DNA from 2 places in the Lysinibacillus sp. NPDC097231 genome. Region 2 is predicted to be linked to the other one. Evidence: riboswitches for the same ligand, from Rfam matches in the RefSeq annotation. Region 2 holds a riboswitch; the other holds the start of a gene.

Region 1 (7,277 bases), on a different contig from region 2:
TTAAATTTTATTCAGGAGAAAGTATTCCACTAGAAATGCATAAGGTTCGTATTGTTCAAAAATTAAATTTACCACCAGTTGAACGTCGTATCATAGCAATAAAAGAAGCAGGCTACAATACATTTTTATTGAAAAATGAAGATATTTTTATGGATATGCTAACAGATAGTGGTGTGAATGCGATGAGTGATCGCCAACAAGCAGCTATGTTAGAGGCTGATGATAGTTATGCTGGCTCAGCTACATTTACTAAGCTTGAAAATAAAATCGAAGAAATTTTCGGGACAAAGTATTTTCTGCCGACTCATCAAGGTCGTGCATGCGAGAATATCCTCGCCCAAGTTTATGTAACTCCAGGTTCAATTGTACCGATGAACTACCACTTCACTACAACAAAAGCTCATATTTCATTGAATGGTGGACGTGTTGAGGAAATTTTCTTAGAGGAAGCCCTTAATTTAACCAGTGACGTATCTTTTAAAGGCAATGTTGATATTGATAAATTAAAGGCATTAATCGCTGAAAATGGAGCGGAGAAAATAGCCTTTGTGCGCATGGAAGCGGGCACGAACTTAATTGGAGGACAACCATTCTCCGTTGCTAACATGCGTGAAGTCCGTGCCGTATGTGACGAACACAATGTATTGCTAGTTCTAGATGCAAGTCTTTTAGCCGATAACCTATATTTTATTAAGGAACGAGAAGAACAGTATAAATATGCTACTATCCGTGATATTACGCGCGAAATGGCTGATCTTTCAGATATAATTTACTTCTCTGCACGTAAACTTGGTTTTGCTCGAGGCGGCGGTATTTGTACAAACAATGAAGAAGCATATCTAAAAATGCGCGAATACATTACATTATACGAAGGCTTTTTAACTTATGGGGGAATGTCTGTACGTGAAATGGAAGCCATCACAGTAGGTCTTGAAGAAACAATGGATGAGCAAATGATTAATCAAGCCCCACAATTTATCGCATATATGACAGATGAATTAATTAAACGTGGCGTCCCTGTAGTCACACCAGCTGGCGGCTTAGGATGTCATGTTAATGCAATGGATTTCGTACCTCATATTGAACAAAGCGCCTACCCTGCTGGTGCCTTAGCAGCTGCGATTTATATTGTAAGTGGTGTTCGTGGGATGGAGCGTGGTACATTATCTGAACAACGTGACGAAAATGGTATAGAAACACTATCTGCTATGGAACTTGTCCGTCTTGCACTCCCTCGCCGTGTGTTTACGTTATCACAGGTGAAATATGCTGTAGACCGTATCGCATGGTTGTATGATAATCGTGAGTTAATCGATGGCTTAGAATTTGTAGATGAGCCTAAAGTATTACGTTTCTTCTTTGGTAAGCTTGAAACAACATCAGCTTGGCCAGAAAAGCTGGCTGCTAAATTCCGTGAAGACTTTGGTGATAGTCTATAAATTTTATATGATTCCTTATGTGTTTTATAGACAAATAAGGAGTCATTTTTTTGTAATTTCCTTCTTTTTTCGTAGTATCCCCCTCAGATTACGTCAAATTGTTGTAGAAAAAATAAAATTTTTGTAGAAAATTTAAAAACAATGATTGAGTAGCAAATCAATTTTCTGTATAATCAGCTTGTTTGACAATACTTTTTATGAATTTGGGGGTAGACAATTGGGTAAAGCATTGATTATCGGAGCTGGCGGAGTTGCCAGTGTTGTGGTACACAAGTGTGTTCAAAATTCGGACGTATTTGAGGAAATTTGTATCGCAAGTAGAACTGTTTCAAAATGTGACGCTCTAAAAGAGAAACTAGATGGTGGAAAAACAAAGATTCATACTGCACAGGTAGACGCAGACAATACAGAAGAGGTTATTGAGCTTATTAAAGCCTTTGGACCAGAAGTTGTCATTAACGTAGCACTACCTTATCAGGACTTAACGATTATGGATGCTTGCTTAGCGACAGGTGTGCACTATGTGGATACTGCAAACTACGAGCCACCTGAAACGGCAAAATTTGAATATAAATGGCAATGGGCTTATAAAGAAAAGTTCGAAAAAGCTGGCTTAACTGCTTTACTTGGTAGTGGTTTCGACCCAGGTGTAACGGGTGTTTTCACAGCTCATGCACAAAAACATGAGTTTGACGAAATCCACTACATTGATATTGTGGATGCAAATGCTGGTGATCACGGTTACCATTTCGCAACAAACTTCAACCCAGAAATCAACATTCGTGAAATTACTGCGAATGGTCGTTATTGGAAAGAAGGCGAGTGGGTAGAAACTGCACCACTTGAGAAAAAAGAGGTTTATAACTTACCAGAGATTGGACCAAAAGATATTTACCTTTTATATCATGAAGAACTAGAATCACTTGCTAAAAACATTAAGGGCTTAAAGCAAATCCGTTTCTGGATGACATTCTCAGAAAAATACTTAACACACTTAAAAGTATTAGAGAATGTTGGGATGACTTCTATCGAGCCTATCGAATTTGAAGGACAAATGATCCAACCAATTCATTTCCTTAAGGCAGTACTGCCTGATCCAGCATCACTGGGACCACGTACTAAAGGAAAAACTAATATCGGTTGTATCATTCGCGGTCTAAAAGACGGTAAAGAAAAAACGTATTATGTGTACAACGTATGTGACCATGAAGAATGTTATAACGAGGTTGGTTCACAAGCGATTTCCTATACAACTGGTGTACCAGCAATGATCGGTGCTATGCTTGTGATGAACGGTGAATGGCGTAAACCTGGTGTTTGGAACGTAGAAGATTTCAATCCAGATCCATTCATGGACGCACTAAATAAATGGGGTCTACCATGGCAAGAAAGCCATAATCCAGAATTACTTGACCTTGATGTAGATGCAAAGGAAATAAGCCGATGAAACCAATTGATTTTTCAAAAGTTCCATCCCCTTCCTATGTAGTGGATGAGCGATTATTAACAAAAAATCTAGAGCTTTTAAAATCAATTCAAGATCGTACAGGCTGCCGTATTTTACTTGCCTTAAAAGGGTTTTCAATGCATTCCACATTCCCATTAGTGGGTGAATATTTAGCAGGCATTACGTCAAGTTCACTTCACGAAGCACGACTTGGCTATGAAAAAATGGGCAAAGAAGTTCATGTCTACGCGCCTGCTTATATCGAGCATGAAATGGACGAGCTTCTTGGCTACGTTGATCATATCGTTTTCAATTCATTTAACCAATGGGCTCAATTTAAAGACAAAGTAAAATCTGTTGGTAAAACAATTGAATGTGGTATTCGTGTTAACCCTGAGTACTCTGAAATTGAAACAGCGCTTTATGATCCTTGTTACACAAATTCTCGTCTTGGCACAACCTTAGACAACTTTGATAAATCACAGCTTGATGGTATTGATGGCTTACACTTCCATGCAATGTGTGAGCAAAATTCAGATACGTTAGAGCGTATTATTCAAGTTGTTGAAGAAAAGTTTGGTGATGTTTTACACCAAATGAAATGGTTGAACTTTGGTGGTGGTCACCATATTACTCGTGAGGATTATGATGTAGAAAAGCTTGTGAATATCATTAACTATATTCAAGACAAGTATAATCTTCTTGTATATTTAGAGCCAGGTGAGGCTGTAGCATTAAATACAGGTTATTTAGTCGCAACTGTTCTTGATATACAGAAAAACGGTATGGACCTAGTAATTTTAGATACATCGGCAACATGTCATATGCCTGATGTACTAGAAATGCCCTACCGTCCAATGATAATCGGTTCGGGTCAAGCAAATGAACTGGCATACACATATCGTTTAGGTGGGCTTACATGCCTTGCTGGTGACGTGATTGGCGATTATTCATTTGAACAACCTTTAAAACCAGGCGATCGTCTTGTATTTACAGATATGGCGCATTATTCTATGGTGAAAAACCATATGTTTAATGGGGTAAACCTTCCTTCCATCGTTTCTTATAACGATGAAGAAGGCATTAAAGTCATTCGTGAATTTAAATTCGAAGACTATAGCGGTCGACTTTCCTAATAACAAAGAAAATCCTCTCCAACAAAGTTTGGAGAGGATTTTTTTACGGCTGCATATTCATCCAACTATCCACATGATGAATGGCGAAACCATTGTAGCTTGTTTTATTGGCATAATGTTCATGAACTTGTGCTAACTGTTTAGTCATATAGGCTTCTCCATCATCATAGAAGGTAATATTTTTCCCTTCATCAGAGGTTTCTGTTTCCACCCCAATAACTATTGATTTATTTACTTTTTTTGCGTAGTTTATTTCCTGTTCAACTATTTTGATAATGTTGTTAGCAGTATCTCGATATGCCATTATCGTTACACTTTCAACGTTATCGATGACCCATTCAGCCAATAAACCATTGCCAAATTGAGTATTATACGTTATTTCATCAAACCAAAATGGCATATCAACTTCCAACGGTAATTGTAATTGATCGGTTTCCTCTTTCGCTCTAGTAAGAAGCGCTTGATAGGATTCAATTGTTTGTGCTTGATTTAAGCTCCACCCAATATTTAAGTAGGGTTCTACATCAAGATGTACCCCTGAAAATTGCTCACATGGTGCTACGTTCTCATTATATGTATGTAACCATTCAAACAGCTGATCCTGCATTATATAGCCTTGCGCTGAAACCCAACTTTCAGCACCATCTAACACATATACTTTCATACCTTTTTCTGTTGCTTTTGCGATAAAGCTTTTATAATAACTACTTGCTATATCATTATTAAATTGCAAATATAATTTATTAACATGCTTGTTTTCTAAAAATGTGAGTACTCCCGATTCATCCTCAACAATCTTTGTCGTATCCCATAACCAAGTAGCCTTATCTTGCATGGTCATAGCGTCTACCTTTCCGATTGAAAATCCTAACGTACTTACAAAGGTTACTATAAAAACAATTACTGCTTTTGATAGTGTACGACTTACCATTTGTTACATCTCCATTCTATCCACCTAGGCTCATAGAACAGAACCTGGCAACCTGACAATCATGCACTAAAGTAGTGTTTAGACTCATGGCTTTGCGTCCTTCCCTTTCGGTGAAGTTTGCCGTTTACAGTAGTTTTCTTACTTTACATAATACGCCCTTAGAACGAATATGTCTGTAGGTAAAATGCATAATTCACTCTATAATTGTCGAATAAAACACTAACAACACAGGTTATTTTTACTATATCAGAATATAAGCGTAGAAGTAGTAGTCAAGGTGAACATTTGATGAAATGTTAGTAGGGGTACTTATAGCAATTGAGGATTATGGAATGCAAAATTAGAGATAAAGACTCTTTTCATTATCTTTATCTGAAAAACAATTTATATAACATGTAACCTATAAATAACACTAAAGCTAATACCACCGTCTCTTTCCAACCCATACCATTTAAATTCCCACTACTTCCTCTATTTATTCCATCGTTTAGAGAACCAGCAGGATTGTTTTTTATTTCACTTTGCCTTAAACGCTCACTTTTTTCTTCTGGTGTTTCCTTTTTCTTTGAATCCATGAGACAAATACCTCCCACATATTTTGGTAATAAGCTTAAAATACGACATCTATTATTCATTTTCCTCTGATTGTTAGGAAACCACTTAAAAAGAAAGACAGAATCACATATTTGCAATTCTGTCTAATGCATCAACTAACTCTGATGTGTAGTATTGTATTGTTAATCATTCAACTAATATTCTTAGCTTTTATAGATATTCAAGCCTCTACGTTTTCTTTTTCATTTTCAAGCATTTTGTGCAAATAGTTAATAATTTCACGAATTCCCTCTAATGAATTGACAAGTATTTTTGGGTCTACGTATGTGATCATACGATTTTCAAGATTTGCCACAGCTGTAAAGTAGCGTGTTTTTGTATAATTGACAAGTCCCATCTGCTTTAATATAGACTCATCAAGATCAAGAATTTCACGAGCTTCCGTTACTAGTAATCCGTAATTCACAACATCCGTATTCAAAACAATAATACGTGCAGTTGCAGCATTTGAAGAACGATTATACAGTATACGTTCAAAATCAAGCACAGGTACAAGCTCTCCACGGATTCTTGTGAAACCTAGAAGATAATTGGGTAAATGAGGAATAGGTGTTACATGCTCTAACTTTTCAATCGAAATCGCTTGTTCTACAGGCACTGCATATTCCTCTGTACCACAAGCAAAAACTACTGCCTTTACACTTTCCATGCGGTCACATCCTTTGATTCTGTTGTTATTTTTTTGCAGACTCTTTTACGATTTCGACAAGTAAATCTGCTAATTTTTCTAATTCTTCTACTGGTATTTTTTCATTTGTTGTATGAATATCTTCATAACCAACAGATAGATTAACTGTAGGGATACCAAAGCCTGCAATAACATTAGCATCAGAACCCCCACCTGAAATTCCAAGCTTTGGTGTACGTTCGATGTTACGTGCAGCTGCCATCGCCACTTGAACAACTTTATCTGATTCAGTTACACGGAATCCAGGATACATTAGTTTTACTTCTACTTCAGCACGTGCCCCTAATGAAGCAGATACTTGCTCAAACGTCTCTTGCATATGCTTCGTTTGTGCATCTAGCTTCGTTTTGTCGATAGAACGTGCTTCAGCAAGTATCGTTACTTCATCACACACAATATTTGTTGCCTGACCGCCCTCAAAGCGGCCGATATTTGCTGTTGTTTCTTCATCTAATCGACCTAGCTTCATTTGTGCAATACATTTAGAAGCAACCGTGATTGCTGACACTCCTTTTTCTGGAGCAACACCAGCATGCGCAGTTTTGCCGATAATTTTAGCGAAAATCTTCGCTTGGAATGGCGCCGCTGTGACAATGCCTCCAACTTTACCGTCACTGTCCACTGCAAAACCGTATTTTGCTTTAATTTTGGATGGATCTAATTCTTTAGCACCAACAAGTCCACTTTCCTCACCTGCTGTAATAATAAATTCAATATCCCCATGCTCAATATTTTGCTCTTTTAAGCGTTTAACCATTTCAAATAATGCTGCAAGGCCAGCTTTGTCATCAGCACCTAAAATTGTTGTACCATCTGACACGATATAGCCATCTTCACGAAGAGATGGTTTAATACCTTTACCTGGTACAACTGTATCCATATGAGAAGTAAAATAAATTGGTTCAATATCTAATGAACCTTTTAACGTAGCAATTATATTTCCTGCTCCATGCCCGTTACGAGTATGTGCATCATCCTGTTCTACTGTAAAACCAAGCGCTGTTAATTTGTCGATTAAAAC
Region 2 (7,277 bases):
CGAAATAACAAGTAAAATTGAAAAAACCATTAACATTTTAATCTTTAAGCTACTTCTCATCGATGAACTCCCTTTGACTATTTTAATATGCCATTTACTACCATGGTATATTCCCCAAATTTAAGAATATCAGGAGTTTTAAATTTTACAATATTTTTCCTAGTATAATGTTGATATTTTTAAAATATTGGCATTTACTTGCTAAAAAAAGCTAGAACCTATCATTTCTAAGTATCCTTTTTGGCAACAAAAAAACACGAGAACATTGAATTAGCAATGCTCTTGTGTTTCATGTTGTTATCAATTTGAATGTTCCATTAACTCTTCCTTACTACCAACATTGTCTAAAGTCTTGTCTTTTTCAATGTTATGCATATCAAGCACATGTTGTGTTGGCGGTATCAGTAAACTTACAACAACAATTGTAATACCTGTAATGACAACGCCTGAGAAAACAGGTGCTTGCCATAGTTCATTTAATAAACCTAAGAAACCTCCTGATTGGATAGTTAGACTAGGAACATGTGTTAACGAAGTAATAATGTAATAGACTAACCCCACAGAGATACTTGTCCAAACGGCAGGAGTACTTACTCGCTTCCAAAATGGACCTAGCACAATTGGCCAGAAAATTGTTACGAATATAATATCCCACGCTAAATAAGCTAAATCAATGACTTTCTGGAAGCTGACCGCTAGCACTAAACCTAGTAAAGCACTCACAAGAATAATAAGTCTTGAAAATCTTAATAGCTTTTTAGGATCAGGGGTATGATTAATAAAGTCTAAATAAATGTTTTTTGTAACAATACCTGAAGTCGCAACATAACATGCTGCTACAGTAGACATTCCCATCGCTGCCATTGCTGTTAAAAAGATGGCTGCTAATAGCGGTGGGAAATATCCTTGGGCAAAGGCAAGCATTAATGTCTCTGGATTTGTACTATTAGGATAAATCGTTTTGAATGCTTCTCCTAACATACCAGGAATCCAGCTGATAGCAATAATAATTGTCCCAGCTATAATCATACTACGCTGTGCTACTTTTGGACTTTTCGCGGCTGCTACCCTTTGGCCTAAGTCCACTGCCGGAATATCCCCAAGAGCTAATACAAGATAGAGGGTCCAAAATTCTGCCCCAGCTTTATTGAATAATTCACTAATATTCCACCACTCTGGGTTAAAGGTCACATCTGGGTAATAGAATAAGATAAATATTGTAATCCCTACTATACCTGCAACTGCTAGAGCACCTTGAACAATTTCCGTGTAGGCCACCGCCCATAAACCACCGATAACAGAATATAGGGCGGTTAATGACACAAATAGCAATGCCGCAGGAACGAAATCAATTTGTAACAGTTGCTGAATAATATATGTTCCACCAACTGTTAAAGCAGCTGCATTAAAGACACCGAAGGCAATCGCCATCACGACTCCCGTATAAGCACCTAGCTTTTTACTGCCATATCTCAATCCGTAGTAATCTGCGAGGGTCCACCCCTTTAATCTTCGAAGTGGCTTCGTCCAAATGAGTGCCCCCAGAATCATACAAGTTCCTAAACCCCCCATTGTTGCTGACCCTTCAAAGCCTCCACTTGTGTAACCAGAGCCTACTGCTGCAAAAAAGAACGGGGCAGCTAATAATGCAGCAACTAGGCTTCCAGTGACAACAGATAAAGGCATACTCCATCCAGCAACAATTAAATCCTCCGCTGTATTAACTCGTTTGTATCCCTTATAGCCAATGTAATAAATAAATAGTAAGTATAAGCTAAAGATGATTATATTTAACATAGTATTGCTCCTTAGTTTTCTACATTATCCGTTCATAACGACTCCACCATTAGGCGTCAATATTTGACCCGTATAGAAATTCGCATTTTCCGAAGCTAAAAATAGTACACTTTTTGCGATTTCTTCTGGTTGGGCTAATCGTTTTAAAGGATATTTAGCAGACTCTTCCTCTACATAGTTTTCGCCAAATTCCTTAAGAATGTCTGTAAAGGTTCCACTAGGAGCTACTGCATTGACCAATATAGCAGGTGCTAACTCTCGCGCCAAAGCTTTCGTAAATGCATTGATGCCACCCTTTGCCGCAGAGTAATGTGTAAATTCCTCACAACCTAAACTACCAATATCAGAAGAAATATTAATAATCTTTCCTCTGTTTTGTTCTTTCATTCTTTTTGCCGCTTCTCGACAATTGTAGAAACAACCGTATAGATGGACTTTAATCATTTTATCCCACTGTTCATCTGTTAAATCCGTAATGCTTGAAGCCTGGGCAAACCCTGCATTATTAACAAGGATATCAATAGCTCCTAGATGCATATCCATATATTGATACATGTCTTGTACTTGCTGAGAATTGGAGACATCTGCATTGAATTTATAAGCTTGTACGCCAAACTGTTCGGCTTGTACTCGAACTTCTTCTGCTTCCTTATGATCTCCAATATAATTGATTAATATATTGGCTCCTTGCTTAGCAAAGCCTAAAGCAATGGCTTTGCCGATTCCTTTACTCGAACCTGTAATTAGTACATTTTTCCTTTTAAAATTAATTTCCATTATGATCATGCTCCAACTTAAATTTTGCTACAATTTCTTGTAGCTCTTCTGCTGTTTTTCCTAATGAAGTAGATGCCTCTTTCACTTCTTGCATATTTGTTAATTGCTCCTGAGTTGCTGTTGATACATTTGATGAGAATTCAGATGACTGCTCAGCAGATAGCTTAATATTATTGACAGATGCAGCGACTTCCTCCGAGGAAGCAGAGATTTGTTGAGACGCAGCTGAAATTTCACGAATCTGACTTGCAACTTCTTCTGATGAATTAAGAATTTCTTTAAAGATTTCCCCTACTTCATTTGTAAACTCCATACCAGCCTTTACATCTTCTTTACCCTTTTCCATAACAGTGATTGAAGCATTAGAATCTGCTTGGATGGCATTAATCAAATTGTAGATTTCTGTGGCAGATTGTGATGATTGTTCCGCTAATCGTCTAACCTCGTCAGCTACAACAGCGAAGCCTTTCCCATGCTCTCCTGCTCTTGCAGCCTCGATTGCTGCATTCAATGCTAGTAGGTTTGTTTGATCTGCGATTGCTGTAATGAGACTTACAATATCGCTAATTTTTTTCGTATTCACATGTAATCCGTTTATCGTTGTGCCGATTTGTTCAACAGACTCATTAATTAACTCCATTTGTGCAATGACTTGCTGGACAACATGATTTCCACGTTCTGAAGCTTGAGAAGCAGAGATAGATGATTCAGCAGCAGTATTAGCTGAATCAGCAATTTGCTGAATGCCCGTCGCCGTTTCCTCCATTGCAGCCGCTGTCTCCTCAGTCATCACCATCGATGCCTCAGCGTTTTGCGTGATTTGTCTCATATCTTGAGCAATATTTGTTGAACTGCTATAAGTTTCTGCTGCATTAGCAGTTAGCTGACTAGCAGCAGAAGATACATTGTTTGACGTATTTCTAATATTTAAAATGATGTGCTGTAGATTCGAAACCATCGTATTAATGGATTCAGATAAATTGCCGATTTCATCCTTTGTGATTTCTAAATCAACGCTTATTAACTCTCCATTTGCTACTTGGTTTGCAACATTTACTACTTTATTAAGAGGTTTTAATAGACGATCTATAATGATATAAAGTAAAACTAATAATATTAGAATTCCAATAACAGCTATAACAATTTGTTTAATGACACTTGTTTTAATGATGGTATTTATGTAATCAGCGGAATAATCAATGCCTAATAATGCAATGAGTTTACCATTGCCATCTTTAATAGGGCTAAATACTGTTCTCCATGAACCATAAGGATCCTGAAAAATATTAGTTACCTCAGTACTATTATTTTTAATTGCCCGTTTAGCTGTTTCTACATGTTCGTCTGCTAAATCAGTAAAGGTTTCACCAGCTTCATATACATCGTTCAGATTAGATGTGTAGCCTATCGGGTTAACGCCACCTTCATCATTCACATCCCAAATATAGCTCCAACTCATAATTCCTTGTTCTTCTTGAATCATATCGAGTTGTTTTTGAACTTTCTTAAATTCAGCGTTAGTTTCCCCTTTTTCCGTCAATAAATCTTTTATGTCATCACTATCAAGATTCATAGCTGTTAATAAACCGACACTTTTTAACTCTTGTTCTAAATCGACTGCCATTCGATTGTTTAATTCCCTAATACTTTGCGTAGTAATAATAGCAATTAGAAGTAAAACAATAATCGAAACAGTTAGTAAAAGTTTGTTTTTTAATGAAGCATTTTTTAACAACCTCATGGTTATTACTTCCCCTCATTGTGTTTTTGGTAAAAAAATAACCTATTTCAAAAGAAATAGGCATCAGAGAATATAACTAGCAATATATGTACTAAACTAGCACTCTTTTGCAGCACAGCCATCATAGCACCTATTGCCTTAGACCTGTAACTTTGCGTCTCTACTTTTCAGTAGATTTGCCCATCTTTTTTCCTCTTCAAATTAACACAATGGGTAAAAACATTCAATAGCACTAGAATAAAATACACATTATTTATACTACTTTAAAACCATGAAATGATCACTATTACATAATCTTCTCTGCTAGCACATAATCCTCTTCATTAAACAAATAAAAATAGCTACAACGAATTTTTCAAAACGTTGTAGCTATTTGTATGATTTTTAATAATCACTCACCCCTAAGTGATTATTCCTATTTAAGAATACTTACACATTGTTTGTGACAAGTAAGACTGTTGGTATGAAAGATAAAGCAAACATACATAGATACCAAAGTGATGTACGACGCAATGAAAAACGAACTTGTTTTTTTTCTGCATAAAAGATGTCTAATATAATTGCAACAATGAGTGGCGTACTAACACATGCGATAGCAACTAATAAGATGTCAAAATAAGTCATAAAAGCACCCCTCTGTTCGTAAACATTTATTTTTCCCTTTGTGACAACTTTGTGTCAACTAAAGTGTACACAATTCCGCCACATTTTGTCAACTAGTTAAAATATGATTTTTATAGAAATTCACAAACATAAATGAGCTATTTATATAAATCCACTCATTGAAAAAGCAGCTGCAAAATTGCAGCTACTTCGTTAATCATTATTTTAATCTCTATATTTATATGTCAGCCCTCTTAAAAAGTTTCTCACAAAACGATCGCCACATTCCTTATAGTTACGATGACTTGGATTTCTTAAAATGGCCCCTAATTCGCCTTTCGAAACGTTAACGCCTCCATCATATAAAATATCGAGCATCTCCTCACTCGTTAAGGCTAACGCAATCTTTACTTTCTTTAACAGCATATTATTAGGACTTTCTTTTCCAGAAACAGGTAGAGCCCCTTCTGGCTGACCAGGCTTAGGCTTTTGTGGACCTCGTTTTAAGGTAATAAATCCATTTAAAAAAGCCTCTAACATTTTATTATTACATTTGATGTATGCTTCTGGTGCTTCTTCCTCATCATTTACTTTAATCAGCATGTTCAATACTTCTTCCTTCGTAAAGTCCATGCCTCCTAGCTTAAAAATTTCAACCATGTCTGTATTTTTGATATCTAATGCATATCTTAAACGAATTAAAATATCATTGTTCGTCATTTAAAAACCTCCATTTTGACTGTAAAGCGCTTCTAACAATCATATCCTCGAGATTGAAGCATCACTTTATTATAGCAGAGACATTCACAATTTTAGCTAGCTTTCCAAAAGTTACTTTACTAGAATGTGCATTTTACTTTTTTAAATGTATGATTAGCTAACTCTCGACCATTCTAATCACAAGGAGGTGAGAAAAATGGCTAATCGTAGCTCAAACAAACTTCAAGTACCAGGTGTACAAGAAGCTGTTGATCAATTGAAATATGAAATCGCACAAGAATTTAACGTACAGTTAGGGCCAGAAGCTTCTTCTCGCGCCAATGGTTCAGTCGGAGGAGAAATTACCAAACGACTCGTTGAAATGGCTGAAAAACGTTCAAAAGGATTATTATAAAAACAAATGTGCTAAGGAGTTGGAGAGCCCGAGGAGTCGAAGTGATCTCGAGGATGTAGTGCTTTAGACGCTTTCCACAACTTTGAATCTTAAAATTTCCTCTTAAAAAAGAACGAATCCCTTTTAACAGGAATTCGTTCTTTCATGTTTAATTATTTCACCTGGTTGATATGCCTAGTTTGACTTTTTTAGGGTCAGCATCACGATAAAGAACTGCAATAGTATTTATGGGCTTTCCGGAATCCTCTACACAACAAGCGGTTTTTAAAGCATACAATAAAAATCCTTCTGTCTCAGAGGACAAAAGGGCGTGCCAAAGTAAAATTCGCTTAAAAAATATCACGGGGCCCTTCTCAGTCTCTCTGGATCGTATTAAATACCCGTTCGTTCTACATTCTAGATTAAAATGAAATAGCAATGGCTTAATATAGTGGAAATTAACTTGGCATTTCAATAAAATTTTGAGCAAATTGATAAATTAAATGAGCAGGTACTGCCAAGTTAAGATTCTGACCATCATCAAAACCTGCTGTAATCAAACCTACCAATCTCCCATGCATATCCAATAAAGCCAGAACTTCCGTTTGAAATGGCCGCCGTAAATTGAATCATAGACATATTTCGAATATCCCGAAAACCAGAAACAATTCCATCAGAAACAGAGTTAAATAATCCTAGAGGACTGCCAATAGCAACGATTTTCTGACCTCGAACTAATTGACCTTCAACTTTAACGGGTAATGGTTTGCTTATTCTATCCACTTTAAGAATGGCCAAATCATGCATATCATGATATTTCACAAATCGATGTGTTATATATTCGTTCGTATCGTTTTCATATAGCACAGAATAATATTCCCCACCACTCACAACATGCAGGTTTGTTAAAATATAACCATCTTGATGAAGAACGACACCAGAACCAAAGCATAACACCTTGTGATCCGCTCCAAACGTTTTAATCATTACAACAGATGTGGCTAAAGAAGCTAATTGCTCATAGCTACACTCTCCTGTAGTCTTACTCTGAACCGGAAGAATCGTTGTTTGTTGCGGCAGTGTACTCTTCCTAGGCAAAGATTTAGGTATTACTATTTCCTTTTCGTAGAAATCACGACACTTATATAGAGTAGATGACGCTGCTATGTTTGGAAGCAAATTTGGAATGTCTTCTTTAGGATTCATATAACAGATATCACAACCAAGTGTCGATAAGAAATATAAGAATAATAATTCATGTTGAGT

The links. Region 2 has a riboswitch for cyclic di-GMP ahead of ACIQXF_RS10975 (methyl-accepting chemotaxis protein). Riboswitches for the same ligand answer to the same signal wherever they lie in the genome.
Region 1: linked by a shared signal. The riboswitch ahead of ACIQXF_RS09980 (amidase) and the one ahead of ACIQXF_RS10975 (methyl-accepting chemotaxis protein) in region 2 are both predicted to bind cyclic di-GMP.

What each region holds. Positions count from the first base shown of each region.
Region 1 covers NZ_JBIWDH010000013.1:48,755-56,031, forward strand. The annotation lists gene ACIQXF_RS09965 (tryptophanase) at 1-1,439, shown strand, start outside; gene ACIQXF_RS09970 (saccharopine dehydrogenase family protein) at 1,657-2,886, shown strand; gene nspC (carboxynorspermidine decarboxylase) at 2,883-4,022, shown strand; gene ACIQXF_RS09980 (amidase) at 4,066-4,953, opposite strand; cyclic di-GMP riboswitch class I at 4,997-5,085, opposite strand; gene ACIQXF_RS09985 (DUF6366 family protein) at 5,322-5,528, opposite strand; gene ACIQXF_RS09990 (chemotaxis protein CheW) at 5,729-6,217, opposite strand; gene ACIQXF_RS09995 (M20/M25/M40 family metallo-hydrolase) at 6,243-7,277, opposite strand, start outside.
Region 2 covers NZ_JBIWDH010000015.1:48,746-56,022, forward strand. The annotation lists gene ACIQXF_RS10960 (methyl-accepting chemotaxis protein) at 1-60, opposite strand, end outside; gene ACIQXF_RS10965 (sodium:solute symporter family protein) at 301-1,797, opposite strand; gene ACIQXF_RS10970 (SDR family NAD(P)-dependent oxidoreductase) at 1,822-2,574, opposite strand; gene ACIQXF_RS10975 (methyl-accepting chemotaxis protein) at 2,564-4,315, opposite strand; cyclic di-GMP riboswitch class I at 4,421-4,506, opposite strand; gene ACIQXF_RS10980 (hypothetical protein) at 4,745-4,939, opposite strand; gene ACIQXF_RS10985 (YehS family protein) at 5,144-5,638, opposite strand; gene ACIQXF_RS10990 (alpha/beta-type small acid-soluble spore protein) at 5,835-6,032, shown strand; gene ACIQXF_RS10995 (YceG family protein) at 6,552-7,277, opposite strand, start outside.